One region of the Mammaliicoccus sp. D-M19 genome, then DNA from elsewhere that is predicted to be linked to it. Evidence: a T-box and tRNA genes for the amino acid it is inferred to sense, from the RefSeq annotation. Region 1 holds a T-box; the other holds one or more tRNA genes.
What was found. The T-box of region 1 lies ahead of serS (serine--tRNA ligase). A T-box ahead of a tRNA ligase gene usually reads a tRNA of that ligase, here a tRNA-Ser.
Positions count from the first base shown of each region.

Region 1 (7,621 bases):
ATGCCTTCTAGTATTAATGCCGTAAAGAGACATACCGGCACATATTGTAACCACTTGATCACACTTTCAGGTAAGTCCGCTTTTGATAACAATACAAATGGAGAAACACGGATAATCCAAGTTAAAACAAAACAACTTATCGTAATTAAAATTAAATACATCGATATACTCATTTATCAAACACCACCCCTACGACAGAAGCAATAATTGTCGACACAATAATGGATAAATAAGTTGGCATAAATAATGTCAGAATAAGCATGCATACAATCGTTAATAATATTAAATAAAGATATACTAAGACTTTGCTTTTATGTATCGTTTCAAACTGAGCAATTAATAAAAATATAAACATCGCTGTTAAAGCATAATCGAGGCCAAACATTTCAGGTTTAGGTATTAAGTTACCGACTAAACCGCCAATAATAGATGTGACAATCCATAATAAATAAGCTGAAATATTTAAACCATGCATCCAAGTCGCATTGAGCGATTTCTCTTTCACATATTTCGTAATCGCAACACCGAATGACTCATCCGTTACAAGTGTGCCTATTCCTATATTCGACCAAAAACCATTTCCTTTAAATGCTGGGACTAAAGCCAAACTTTGAAGAAACATTCTTGAGTTAACAAAAAATACCGTCAATAGAATTGCTGAAATAGGGGAGTGGATGGCGACCAACGCACATATAATAAATTGAGCAGCACCCGCATAGACAAAAATAGACAACAATGCAATTTCCAAAATAGATAAACCAGATGAAATACCGACGATACCAAAAGCTAATGCAACACTAAAGTATCCAAGCATAGTTGGTATACAATCTTTAACACCTTGAAGGAACAAACCTTTATTCGTAATACTCGTACTTGTCACAACGATGCCTCCAATCTACAGTTAAAGGTAAGTCTAACGTTTGTCTAACCTCAATCTTACTTACCTCTAAAGAATTTTAATATGTATTAGTTTTATCATACCTATATTACTTTATCAATAACACTTGATTAAATATTCGGAAAATAATTAATCAATTTGATACTGGATTAATCATTTGGGCTTAGATGGCCATAGATGATCAAGTCTTCGTGCGTTATACCTTGATTTTGTACCTTAGCGCACGATATCTCTCAGTCTTCGTGCACTTATATTTATATCTCAAACCATATAAAAAACAGCAGAAATTCAATTGAATGAATTTCTACTGTTTGATTATCTATATAAATTATTCACTTAAACCGAATTCTGCACTTGCCTCGAATTTAACATCTCTACCGATCATCACGCCACCAGTTTCTAATGCTTGGTTAAATGATACGCCGTATTTTTCGCGGTCGATTTTACCAGTTACTGCGAAACCTGTTACTGTTTCACCATTTAATGGGTTTTTACTTACGCCGTTGAAATCAACGTCAAATGTTTCTTCGTGTGTTACGCCAGCGATTGTTAAATCACCTGTAATTGAATCTTCACTGATTGATTTTGATTCAAATGTAATATTTGGATTTTCATCTGCACTAAAGAAGTCAGCTGATTTTAAGTGAGCGTCACGGTCAGCGTTTTTAGTATTGATTGAATCTGCTTTTATTGTAACTGTTGCTTTTAATGTAGAAAGGTCATTAATATCTCCTGATACTTCTACGTTATAATCTTCAAAAGTACCTTTAACGCGAGATACCATTAAATGTTTTACTGTAAATTCTAAACTACTGTGTGCTTTGTCGAAATTGAAATTAGTCATCTGTCAAAACTCCCTTTATTTATTTTGTATACTTAGTATATCAAATATAAAAAGTATATTCAAGCATTAAATCAAAAAAAGAGTAACCAATATATGATTACCCTTTTTGTGAGATTTAACTCACTTATAATTCAATTGTTTTTAAGCCGCCCATAAATGGTACTAATACTTCAGGTACAGTGATTGTACCGTCTTCATTTTGGTAGTTTTCAACGATTGCAGCAAATGTACGACCTACTGCTAATCCACTTCCGTTTAGTGTGTGTACGTATTCTGGTTTCGCATCTTTGCTTCGTTTAAATCTTATATTTGCTCTTCGTGCTTGGAAATCTGTCATATTTGAACATGAACTGATTTCTTTATAATCGTTGTAACTTGGTAGCCATACTTCTATATCATATGTTTTAGAACTTCCAAATCCAATATCCCCTGTACATAAGTTCACAGTTCTGTATGGTAATTCTAAAGCTTGTAAAATATTTTCAGCGTGTTGAGTTAATTCTTCTAGTGCTTTAAATGAATCTTCAGGTCTTTCATATCTCACCATTTCAACTTTATTAAATTGGTGTAATCTAATTAAACCTCTTGTATCTCTACCTGCTGATCCAGCTTCGCTTCTGAAACATGCAGATTGCCCTGTAAATTTAATTGGGAATTGTTCATCTTGTAACACTTCATCACGATAGAAGTTTGTTAAAGGTACTTCAGCAGTTGGAATTGTATATAATCCTTCTTTTTCTACTTTAAATAAATCTTCTTCAAATTTAGGCAATTGGCTAGTACCAAACATAGAATCTGCGTTTACAAGTTGAGGCACCATCATTTCAGTATAACCATGTTGCGTTGTATGCATTGTTACCATGAAGTTCATAAGTGCTCTTTCAAGTTGTGCACCTTTGCCTGTTAAGAATACGAAGCGTGCACCTGATACTTTAGCAGCTCTTTCAAAGTCTGCCATCTTAAGATTTTCAACTAAATCCCAGTGCGCTTTAGATTCAAAATCAAATTGACGTGGTGTACCCCATTTACGTACTTCTACATTATCATCTTCATCTTTACCGACTGGTGTTTCATCACTAATTAAATTAGGAATTCTTACTAATCTGTACGTAACATCTTCATTTAATTGATTTAAATTTTGGTCGATTTCTTTAATTTGATCGCCAACTTGACGCATTTCTAAAATAACATCGTCTGCATTTTCTTTATTGCGTTTCTTCTGCGCAATTTCACCGCTTACTTTATTACGACGTGATTTAAGTTCTTCTGTTTGAGCAATGAGTTCACGGCGTTTTTTGTCTAATTCTAAAATTTCATCGATGACCTTTGGATCGTCACCTCTTTTGGCTACTTTATCTTTAACAAATTCCGGTTCAGACCTAATTAATCTTATGTCTAACATAATATTTCCTCCCTCTTATACTATAATTGTTTAAGAAAAAAGCACCACGTTCCTCGTTGTTACACAAGGGACGTGGTGCTTACGCGTTGCCACCCTATTTAACAGTTATTAAAAACTGCACTCTAAGTCATATAACGGTTTCTACCGATTGTTCTTCTTAAAAGGATAGATTCGTTTAAGTTTCATGACTTGTTTACACCAACCACAAGCTCTCTATACATGTACGCTTAAATTACTTATTCCTAAACAATATAGTTATTAAATTAACATAAATATATCAAATTGATATCATATTTTCAAGCTATACTTATGATTCAGTCAAGAGACCTGTGTTTTCATAGACTTTTTTGCCGTTAATGATGACTGTTTCGGCATGATTTACACCGTAATGATATGGTAAATATTCATGGTTTGGAATATCCCATACAACTACATCAGCTTGATCGCCAACTTCAAGTGTACCTGCTTCTGCATCAATTGCTTTAGCTGCATTAACTGTAACAGCATTCCAAATTTCATTAGGCGTAAGCTTAAGCTTTAATGCCGCAATACTCATTACAAGTTGAAGATTGTCCGTAACACAGCTACCTGGATTGAAGTCTGTCGCAATTGCAACAGCACCATTATGATCAATCATACCTCTTGCATCTGCATATTGATCTTTACCTAAATAGAACGTTGTGCCTGGCAATAATACAGCTACAGTGGCACTGTCTTTTAACGCTGCCTTATCTTCTTCACTAGAAGCTACGAGATGGTCTGCAGATATTGCACCTTCATCTATCGCTAACCCTAGTCCACCAAGTGGATCGATTTCATCAGCATGAATTTTAACTTTTAAACCTTTATCTTTTGCTGCTTGCATATAACGTCTTGATTCATCAATTGTGAACACACCTGTTTCACAGAAGATATCCGCGAAGTCAGCTTTATCTTTCACATCATCTAATAAATCAATCATTTCTTGTAAGAATGTTGCATTGTCTTTCGCATCTTTAGGCACTGCGTGTGGTCCTAAAAATGTATGTTTCATTCGAATCGGTAAGTCTTGCGCTAATTGATGTGCCACATTTAATTGTTTTAATTCAGTTGCTTTATCTAAACCGTAACCACTTTTAGCTTCTACAGTTGTCGTACCGAATTGAATCATTCTAATAATTTCTTTTTTAGATTTTTCGTATAGTGTTTCTTCACTTGATTCACGAGTCGCTTCAACCGTACTTAAAATACCGCCACCTTGTTTCAAGATATCAAGATAACTTACCCCTTGTTGTTTAAGTGCCATTTCATGTTCTCTAGATCCACCAAACACTAAGTGTGTATGTGCGTCTACTAAGCCTGGTGATACGACTTTATGAGTGGCATCAATGACTTCTTTAGCTTCAAATTCTTCAGTATGATCACCTGCATAAACGACTTTACCTTCATTTATAACAACTGTGCCATTCTTGATAATATTTAATTCATTTAAAGCTTTCCCTTTAAGAGGTCCGTCAGTTTTCTTCGGTAAAATTAATTCGCCTATATTTTGGATTATGATATCATTCATGGTTATCTTTCTCCTTTAACATTGGAATATCTACGTTTCTTTCTTTTGCAGTATCAATTGCAATGTCATATCCTGCATCAGCATGTCTTGCTACACCCATACCTGGATCAGTTGTTAATACTCTGCCTAGTCTTCTATCAGCGCGTTCACTACCGTCTGCTACAACGACCATACCAGCGTGTAATGAGTATCCCATACCTACACCGCCACCATGGTGAACTGAAATCCAAGAACCACCTGCAGCTGTGTTTACAAGTGCATTTAAGATTGCCCAGTCACCTACAGCATCTGATCCGTCTTTCATTGATTCTGTTTCTCTATTTGGTGATGCTACTGAACCTGAATCTAAGTGGTCACGTCCAATAACGATTGGTGCTGATATTTCACCTTTTCTAACAAGTTCATTTAATGCTAATCCCATTTTTGCACGTTCGCCGTAACCAAGCCATGCAATTCTTGAAGGTAAGCCTTGGAAAGCAATTTTTTCACTTGCCATATCCAACCAGCGCATTAATTTTTCGTCTTCAGGGAAGAGTTCGCGCATTAATTCGTCTGCTCTTTCAATATCTTTAGGGTCGCCACTTAAAGCAGCAAATCTAAATGGTCCTTTACCTTCACAGAATAATGGACGGATATATGCAGGTACAAATCCTGGGAAATCAAATGCATTTTCTAAACCTTCATCAAATGCTACTTGTCTAATATTATTACCATAGTCAAATGCAACAGCACCATTTTTTTGGAATAATAACATTGCTTCTACATGTTTTCTCATAGATGCTGAAGACAATTCTACGTATTTTTTAGGGTCACTTTCACGAAGTTTATCCGCTTCTTCAAGTGAATATCCTTCAGGCACATAACCGTTTAATGGATCATGTGCAGAAGTTTGGTCAGTCACGATATCAATTTTAAATCCCCTATTTAAGATTTCATGATGAATTTCAGCAGCATTACCTACTAAACCTATTGATAAAGGTTTACCCGCTTTTTTAGCTTCTTCTGCTTTTTCTAAAGCTTCATCTAATGAATCTGTCATAACATCGCAATATCTTGTTTCGATACGTTTTTCAATTCTAGACGGATCGACGTCTACACAGATAGCGACCCCACCATTCATCGTTACAGCTAATGGTTGCGCACCACCCATACCGCCTAATCCAGCTGTTAACGTAATCGTACCTTTTAATGATCCTCCAAAATGCTGGTTCGCACATTCAGCAAACGTCTCGTAAGTACCTTGAACAATACCTTGAGAACCGATATAAATCCAGCTTCCAGCAGTCATTTGACCGTACATCATAAGCCCTTTTTTATCTAATTCATGGAAATGTTCCCAGTTAGCCCATTTAGGTACTAATACAGAGTTTGATAATAATACACGAGGTGCTTCTTCATGCGTTTTGAAAACAGCAACTGGCTTACCAGATTGAACAAGCATCGTTTCATCATTCTCTAATCTTCTTAACGTATCAACAATCGCGTCGAAACTTTCCCAGTTACGCGCAGCTTTACCAATACCACCATATACAACTAACTTCTCAGGATGTTCCGCAACCTCAGGATCAAGGTTGTTGTATAACATTCTTAGAACCGCTTCTTGTTCCCAACCTTTACACTCAATTTCTAAACCTTTTTTCGCTTTAATTGCTCTAGACATATCTCATTTCCCCTTTTCTAAAATATTAATAAACTAAATGGTATTGCAATTAATAAAGTAAGTGCAACACGGATAAACCAAATCACTACTAACTTCCATATTGGAATTTTGATATCTGTTGCTAAAATACAAGGTACCAAAGCAGAGAAGAATATAATTGCTGAGATACTTGTAATTGCTGTAACAAACTTCACTTCAATTGATGCTTTAACAACTAGAAGAGAAGGTAAAAACATTTCTATAATTGAAATCGTTGAAGCTTTTGCTAATAACGGTTTATCATCTATTGGAAAAATATAAATAAATGGATAAAATATATAACTTAGCCAATCAATAATAGGTGTGAAATTAGCTAATACTAAACCTAGAAATCCGATTGATAGGATAGAGGGTAGTATAGCCATTGTCATCTCTATACCATCTTTTAAATTGGTCATGATATTTTTAAATAATGTTAATGATTGGTGTGATTGTCTTTTTGCTTCTGTATAAGCTGTTTTAATATAACTACCTTGGACTTTTACTTCTTTTTGACCTTCTTGGTTATTGTAATATGCTTCCGATTCTCTTGAAATCGGTGGTAAATGTGCAGAAATTGCAGTCACAGCAAATGTAATAACTAATGTCGACCAAAAGAATAAATTCCACATATCCATTATATTTAGTGTCCTTGCGACAATTACCATAAATGTTGCTGACACTGTAGAAAATCCAGTCGCAATGATAACTGCTTCTTTCTTGTTATACATGCCATCTTTATACACTCTATTTGTGATCAATAAGCCTAATGAGTAACTTCCAACGAATGAAGCTACTGCATCAACAGCAGACTTTCCAGGTGTCTTAAATATTGGTCTCATAATAGGTTGCATAAAGACCCCAATAAATTCTAAGAGTCCATAACCTACTAAAAATGATAATGCAATGGCACCTACAGGAATCAATATACTTAGTGGTAACATTAACTTTTCAAATAAGAATGGCCCATAGTTAGGCTGAAATAATAGTTTCGGTCCTATATTAAAGACGTACATACACCCTATTATTGCACCGATGATTTTCACGACAACTAAAATAAAATCTGTCACTGACTTTTTAAAATCCATTCTTATGATAGGTAATATTGCGCCAATTAATATAATGATTAAAGCATAATAAGCAGTATATCCTCCTAATAATGAACGCAATGATAAATGTATATGGTCTACTAGTATCGTATTATTCTTACCAATCGTTATAGGAACAAAAAATAATATAATTCCTAATAA
Region 1 covers NZ_JAJNHW010000009.1:60,923-68,543, reverse strand. Annotated here, with positions in the region: gene LQ675_RS13255 (AzlD domain-containing protein) at 1-173, opposite strand, end outside; gene LQ675_RS13250 (AzlC family ABC transporter permease) at 170-814, opposite strand; gene LQ675_RS13245 (YceI family protein) at 1,227-1,742, opposite strand; gene serS (serine--tRNA ligase) at 1,867-3,144, opposite strand; T-box leader at 3,208-3,403, opposite strand; gene hutI (imidazolonepropionase) at 3,452-4,693, opposite strand; gene hutU (urocanate hydratase) at 4,686-6,353, opposite strand; gene LQ675_RS13225 (YjiH family protein) at 6,371-7,621, opposite strand, start outside.

Region 2 (7,621 bases), on a different contig from region 1:
GACTTAACGAAATTATATGAAGATGCAAAAGCATCAATTGATCATGGTGAAAAATTTGTTGGTAGTTATAACGTTCGAAATACTGAAAGAGATGTTGGTGTTATTACAGGTAGTTATATTACAGAAGTGCATGGTGAACCTGGTTTACCAGAAGATACAATAAGTGTTAAGACGTTTAAACATGCTGGACAAAGTTATGGTGCATTCACGCCTAAAGGTATGACGTTACATCATACTGGTGACGCTAACGATTACTTTGGTAAAGGTTTATCTGGAGGTAAATTGATCTTAAATGCACCTAACGAAGATAGAGAAGACAATATCATCGTCGGTAACGTTTGTTTCTACGGTGCGACAAGTGGAACATCTTATATTAACGGTAGAGCTGGGGAACGTTTCTGTGTAAGAAATAGTGGCGTTAACGTCGTTGTTGAAGGTGTTGGCGACCACGGTTTAGAATACATGACTGGTGGACGTGTCGTCATTTTAGGTGATGTAGGGCGTAACTTCGGTCAAGGTATGAGTGGTGGTGTATGTTACGCATTGCCAACAGATGTTGAAGCATTCAAAAAAGATAATGAACTTGACACTTTAGAGTTTGAAACATTAAAAGATCCAGATGAAATTGCGAATTTAAGACACATGTTAGAAGAACATGTTCGATATACAAATAGTAAAAAAGCAAAAGCAGTGCTAACGTCATTTGACACAATTGTCGACAAAGTGGTTAAAGTGATTCCGAAAGACTACAAACTCATGATGCAGAAGATTTCACTACACAAATTAGAAAACGAAGAAGATGCACTGTTAAATGCATTCTTTGATGATCGAAAATCTATTGGTGATGAAGAAGAACTGGCTTCGGTATATTAAGAAGGAGGGCATATTATGGGTGAATTTAAAGGTTTTATGAAGTATCCTAAGCAACAACTTGATGAGTTGCCGTTAAAAGATAGAATTAAAGGATATGACGCATTCCAACAACGTTTTACTAAAGAAGACGCAGCTACACAAGGTGCGCGTTGTATGGATTGCGGAACACCATTTTGTCAAACAGGCTCATCATTCGGTAGAGATACAATAGGTTGTCCAATAGGTAACTATATACCAGAATGGAATGACTTAGTGTATCGCAAAGATTATGAAGAAGCATATGCAAGATTATCAGAAACAAATAACTTTCCTGAATTTACAGGTCGTGTATGTCCTGCACCATGTGAATCTTCATGTGTCTTAGCGATTAATAATGATTCAGTCGCTATCAAAGGTATAGAACGTACAATTATAGATGAAGCGTATGATATGGGACTTGTGAAACCTAAGTTTCCAGAACATCGCTTAGAAGAAAAAGTAGCCATTATCGGTAGTGGTCCAGCAGGCTTAACAGCTGCAGAAGAATTAAATTTACTTGGCTATAATGTGACTGTATATGAGCGTAACCATCGTCCAGGTGGTTTGCTTATGTACGGCATACCAAGTATGAAATTAGATAAAGAAGTTATCGAACGTCGTGTGAAATTAATGGAAGAAGCGGGTATCGTCTTTAAAACAGATGTTAATGTGGGGAAAGACATCACGAAAGAGGAACTAGATGAACAGTATGATGCAATTATTGTTTGTACAGGCTCACAAAAAGGGCGTGACCTACCATTAGAAGGACGTATGAGCTTCGGTATACATTTTGCGATGGAATATTTAACAGAGCAAACGCAATTACAAATGGGAGAAATTGACGAACCAACTATAACAGCAAAAGGTAAAAATGTGATTGTAATCGGTGCGGGTGATACAGGTGCTGACTGCGTAGCAACAGCATTAAGAGATGACTGTAAATCAGTCGTTCAATTTAATAAATATGTAAGACTAACAGATAAAATGGAACAAAATACATCATGGCCATTACCAATGCCAATCTTCAAGTTAGACTATGCGCATAAAGAATATCGTGAAAAGTTCGGATTTGAACCAAGAGCATATGGTATTCAAACAATGCGTTATGATGTTGATGAAAATGGTAATATTCGCGGTTTATATACGCAAGTGTTAGAAGAAACTGAAGACGGAATGGTCATTGTAGAAGGTACAGAACGTCATTGGCCAGCAGATTTAGTCCTATTATCAATCGGTTTTGAAGGTACAGAACATTTAGTGCCACATTCATTCAACTTAAAGACAGAACGAAACAAAATCATAGCAAATGAAAAAGACTTCAGAACAAATCAAGATAAAGTATTTGTAGCTGGAGATGCAAGAAAAGGTCAAAGTTTAGTCGTTTGGGCAATAAAAGAAGGGCGTGCAGTTGCAAAAGCTGTAGATGAATCCTTAAAGAAAAAAATTACAATTTAAATTTTGTGATTTTTGTTGACATCAGTAATGGCATGTTATAAGATAAATAATGTCTTATTTGGAGGAATACCCAAGTCCGGCTGAAGGGATCGGTCTTGAAAACCGACAGGGGCTTAACGGCTCGCGGGGGTTCGAATCCCTCTTCCTCCGCCATTATTTTTTAAATATCCAAGACTATATATATAAAGAACACTGTCCACTTTTGTGGGCAGTGTTTTTTTGTTGCGAAAAAATATAATGGTTGGATGTATATTTGGGAGCGGAGTGGAGATTAAGTTGCAGGGTGGAATATTGCGGTGAAAATATAGTAGGTGGAAATATAGGGGCGTTGTTAGGGACATAATTCGGAGAAGTGTCTCTAAGGGGTGACGTTAGGGACAGAATTCTGAGAAGTGTCCGTAAGAGGCGTTGTTAGGGACAGAATTCTGAGAAATGTCCATAAGAGGTGCTGTTAGGGACAGAATTCTGAGAAATGTCCGTAAATGAGCGCCTATCTAATTACCAGAATTCGAAATAATAGAAGATACAGCGTTCTAACTACCAGAATTCGAAATAATGGAAGTTACAGCATTCTAATTACCAGAATTCCGAATAATGACAGTTACTCGGACCGGACTCCAAACTAACTCCAACCTCACTCGAACCTAATTCCAACCTCATATCGTCATGCGATTATGACAATTTCTTTTGTTTTCACAAAAGGATAACAACTTTGTTATAATATAAGAATATTCTGATAAAAGGTCGTGTCTTAATGAAAGCAAAGGGATTAAATAGAGGAGATGTGGTGGGGGTTGTAGCATTAGCGAGTCCGCCAAACCAAACGCATTTAAAGAACGGGTTGAAACTTTTAGAAGAGAAATATGGTATTCGGTTTAAACTAGCGAAAAATATAGACCGCGTTCATGGTCATTTAGCGGGAACGGATGATGAACGATTAGATAGTTTGCATGACATGTTAGAAGATGATGAAGTGAAAGGCATAATATGTGCTTGCGGTGGTTATGGTACACCTAGAATTGTAGAACGTATTGATTATAATCTTGTAAAAGCACATCCTAAAATTATATGGGGATATAGTGATATTACATGCTTACACAATGCTATTAGACAACAAACGGGATTGGTAACATTTCAAGGTCCTATGATCGCATCAGATATAGGAGATACTTATAATGAGATTTCTATTGGAAGCTTTGAGCAGTTATTTAATGGTGAAGCTGTGTCTTATCCTACAGATCAATTAACGTTTAAATCGTTGGTTGGTGGCCGCGTTGAAGGAGAAATTGTTGGTGGTTGTTTATCTTTACTTGTTTCAAGTCTAGGAACACCATATGAAATCGATACTAAGGGCAAAATTTTATTTATAGAAGATATTGGTGAAGTGCCTTATAAGGTAGACGGATTTTTACAACAACTCAAATCTGCTGGCAAGTTAAATGATGCTTCTGGATTTATTTTCGGGCCATTCACAGATAGCGAGCCTAAAAATCCAAAGAAATCTTTAACGATGAAAGAAGTGTTAGATGATTTTATAACGCCATTAAATAAACCGGCAGTGTATGATTTGAATATTGGACATTGCACGCCGCATTTTGCGATACCGTTTGGAACGCAAGCTACATTAGATGTGGACAATAAAGTATTAAATATAGCGTCAGGTGTAATTATAGAATAAAGGGGAAGTTATATGTTTATAACAGATATAAAATACTATAGATATGAAACGCCTTTGAAGAAACCTTTCAAAACAGCACTGAGAACAGTAGAAGTGATTGAAAGTATATATGTATTTATTGAAACGAATTATGAAGATGTTATAGGTGTTGGTGAAGCTGTACCTACATATGTTATTACGGGTGATACAAAAGGTGGTATAGAAGCTGCGATTGAAGAGGTCTTTAAGCCACTATTAATTAACCGACCATTAACGAAAGACTTACTAGATGAAATTCATCAAGTCATCGTAGGTAATACAAGTGCCAAAGCTGCAATAGATATCGCGCTTTATGACTTATTAGCTCAAGAAGCAGAATTGCCTTTATATCAATATATCAATCATAACCCGGGAAATAAATCATTAGAAACTTGTTATACCGTGAGTCTAAATGATGCTGATGAAATGGTAGAAGATGGTTTGAGATATGTAGAAGATGGCTTTAACCATTTGAAGATAAAAGTGGGGAAAGATGATGTCTCTACAGATTTAAATAGATTACAGGCATTACGTTCTACTTTACCGAGTGAGGTTATTTTAAGTGCGGATGCAAACCAAGCATGGGATGAAAAAGGTGCGCGTCATGCATTGAAACATTTTGATGAAGCAGATTTGGATATTGAGAGCATCGAACAACCTGTTGGAAGATATGAGTATAAGGTACTAGGTGAGCTATCTCAAGAATTCAAAATTCCTTTAATGGTAGATGAAGGATTGTTTAGTTTACATGATGCACAGAGACTTGTAGAAGTTGGTGCAACAAATATATGGAATATTAAACTGATGAAGACTGGTGGTATTCATCAAGCATTAAAGATACATGATATTGCTAAAGGTGAAGCGATACCTTGCATGGTTGGATGTATGATGGAAACACATGTATCTGTAACGGCGGCTTTACATTTTAGTTTAGCAGCAGAACAAGTGAACCGTGTTGATTTTGATGCACCTTTAATGGTAGTTGAGCGACAAGTTGAAGGTGGTATTACTTATGAAGGTGCTAAAGTAACCGTTTCAGAAGGGACAGGGTTAGGAATAGATCGTGAATCTTTATATAAGAAGGTGAGCTCATGATTAAATATTGCAGAGTAAATGTCGGGACAATATGGAGAAGCTTTGATAAAGCTAGAGAAATTGATAGAGACGGTATCATGTATCCAGCAGATATTCAACGTTGGTTACTTGAACTTAATTTAGAACAGAAATTATCTTTTACGGAAGATAGTAGAATAGATACGCAAATTCTTTATGGCGAAAAAGTAGAAGTAGTAGAAGAACAAGATGGTTGGAGTTACGTTATCTGTTTAGAGCAAACGTCTAAACAGAATCCAAAGGGATATCCAGGATTTATTCCGACGAGTCAATTAGGTGAGATGAAGGCGTACGATACACATCCACGCCTTCGTGTTAATGTACCTAAGACGACATTGTTTAATTTAGACTTTACAACGAAACAAATTCTGTCATTTAATACGATTTTACCTATTATTAAGAAAGATGAGCCTTTTATTGAAGTTGACACACCTGAAGGCAAAGGGCTCATTAGTGCGAATGATGTAGAATTCAGTGATGAATCTGGCGCATTCGAAATTGGTACAATGGCAGGTGTCATTGAAAATGCGAAGCGCTTTTTAGACTTGCCTTATTTATGGGGAGGGATGTCTAGTTATGGTTATGATTGTTCAGGATTATGTTTCCAAATGTACAAAAGTCAAAACTTCCACATCCCCCGAGATGCCGATGAACAATATGAAGCAATGACGGATGTTTCGATAGCATCACATGACTTTTTGCCAGGTGATTTGCTGTTCTTCAGTAAACCAGAAGATGAAGGCTTTCTATCACATGTTGGCATATATATGGGAGAAGACATGATGATTCATGCGCCTCATACACCGAAAAGTATCGAAATCATTAAGTTATCAGGTAGTTATTATCAAAAGATATTAGCTAAAGCTGCACGATTATCAAATATCTAATATAGATTGGATAATATATGACCCAAATTGGTGAGAGAAATCGATCGCCTTTTTGGGTTTATTTGTGTTGGATAAGAAACAATAATAATATAACTCGCCTTCATGTTGGATGATACCTACATCATTGACAACGTTGTCGTACTCCCCTGTCTTAGAGTAGAAATTCAGTGTATCTTCGTAAAATGATCGATAGATTGAAACTTTATCGTTTAAATGTTGGTCATTCATGATGTTCAACATCTCTTGATGATGTTTATGCTCTGCAATATAACGTAGTATATGAATCATATCTTGAGAAGATGTTGTATTCTGTTTACCTTCACTTATAGCTTCTGCATCCATCATATAACGATTTAACTGTGTTTGTTCACATTGCAATGTTTCTTGAATAAATAAGTTAATATGTTGAAGTCCGAAATGATCAATTAATGTATTAGTTGCCGTATTGTCTGAAACAACAATCATTAAGTAGATTAAATCTTGAACGCTCAGTTGATCGATATTCATATTTTTTAGAACACCACTGCCGCCAACTTTATGATTGATTTGAACGAGTGCTTTTCTATCTTCTTGAGTCGTACTTTCATAAATATAAATCATAATAGGTAATTTAATTAAACTTGCTGATTCAAATATTTTTTCGTGGTGATGGTTTGTGAAAATGATAGAATCTCCTTTTGCAAAATCGAGTGCAACATTGTCATGATCGATATATTCATGTGTTAAAAAAGACATATGAAAAACCTCCTTTACACAATCATACTACATTATTTATATAATATTAATTGTAAGCCTTTACATACTTGTATATACAAGTTATAATTCAACTAAATAAAGTTAGGGGAGTGAGTTTAATGGCTGTGAATAGAGAAGATGTAAAACAGATTATTGACGCTATTGGTGGGCAAGACAATGTAAATGCCGCAACCCACTGTGTCACACGGTTGAGACTTGTATTAAATGATGAAAGTAAAGTAAATAAAGATGCATTAGATCAAATAGATTTAGTGAAAGGGTCCTTCTCAGCAAACAACCAATTTCAAATCGTAATTGGACCGGGAACTGTTGATGAGGCGTATGAAATTTTCCAACAAGAAACAGGTGTTGAAGAAAGTTCGAAAGATGATGTGAAGAAAGCTTCTGAACAGAAGATGAATCCATTTCAACGTTTAATTAAATTGTTGGGTGATGTATTCATTCCAATCTTACCTGCAATCGTAACAGCAGGTTTACTATTAGGTTTAAACAATGTATTAACAGCAAAAGATTTATTTGGCGCTAAGCCACTTGTTGAACAATATGCATGGCTTGCAGACTTTGCAAACATTATAAACGTTATCGCAAGTACAGCATTTATCTTCTTGCCGGCTTTAATTGGTTGGTCAGCTATGCGTGTATTTGGTGGTAGCCCAATTCTAGGTTTAGTATTAGGTTTAATTTTGTTACATCCGCAACTTGCTTCTCAATATGATTTAGGTGGCGGTAAATCGAGTGAAATTCCTGTATGGCACATGTTTGGTTTAGAAATTAAGCAATTAAACTATCAAGGTCAAGTATTACCGATTTTATTCGCAACTTG
Region 2 covers NZ_JAJNHW010000011.1:61,469-69,089, forward strand. Annotated here, with positions in the region: gene gltB (glutamate synthase large subunit) at 1-873, shown strand, start outside; gene LQ675_RS14350 (glutamate synthase subunit beta) at 889-2,346, shown strand; tRNA gene LQ675_RS14355 (tRNA-Ser) at 2,407-2,499, shown strand; gene LQ675_RS14360 (S66 peptidase family protein) at 3,101-4,024, shown strand; gene LQ675_RS14365 (dipeptide epimerase) at 4,037-5,137, shown strand; gene LQ675_RS14370 (C40 family peptidase) at 5,134-6,042, shown strand; gene LQ675_RS14375 (serine hydrolase) at 6,031-6,777, opposite strand; gene treP (PTS system trehalose-specific EIIBC component) at 6,897-7,621, shown strand, end outside.
Region 2: it encodes a tRNA-Ser, which carries the amino acid that the T-box ahead of serS (serine--tRNA ligase) is inferred to sense. The anticodon was not compared.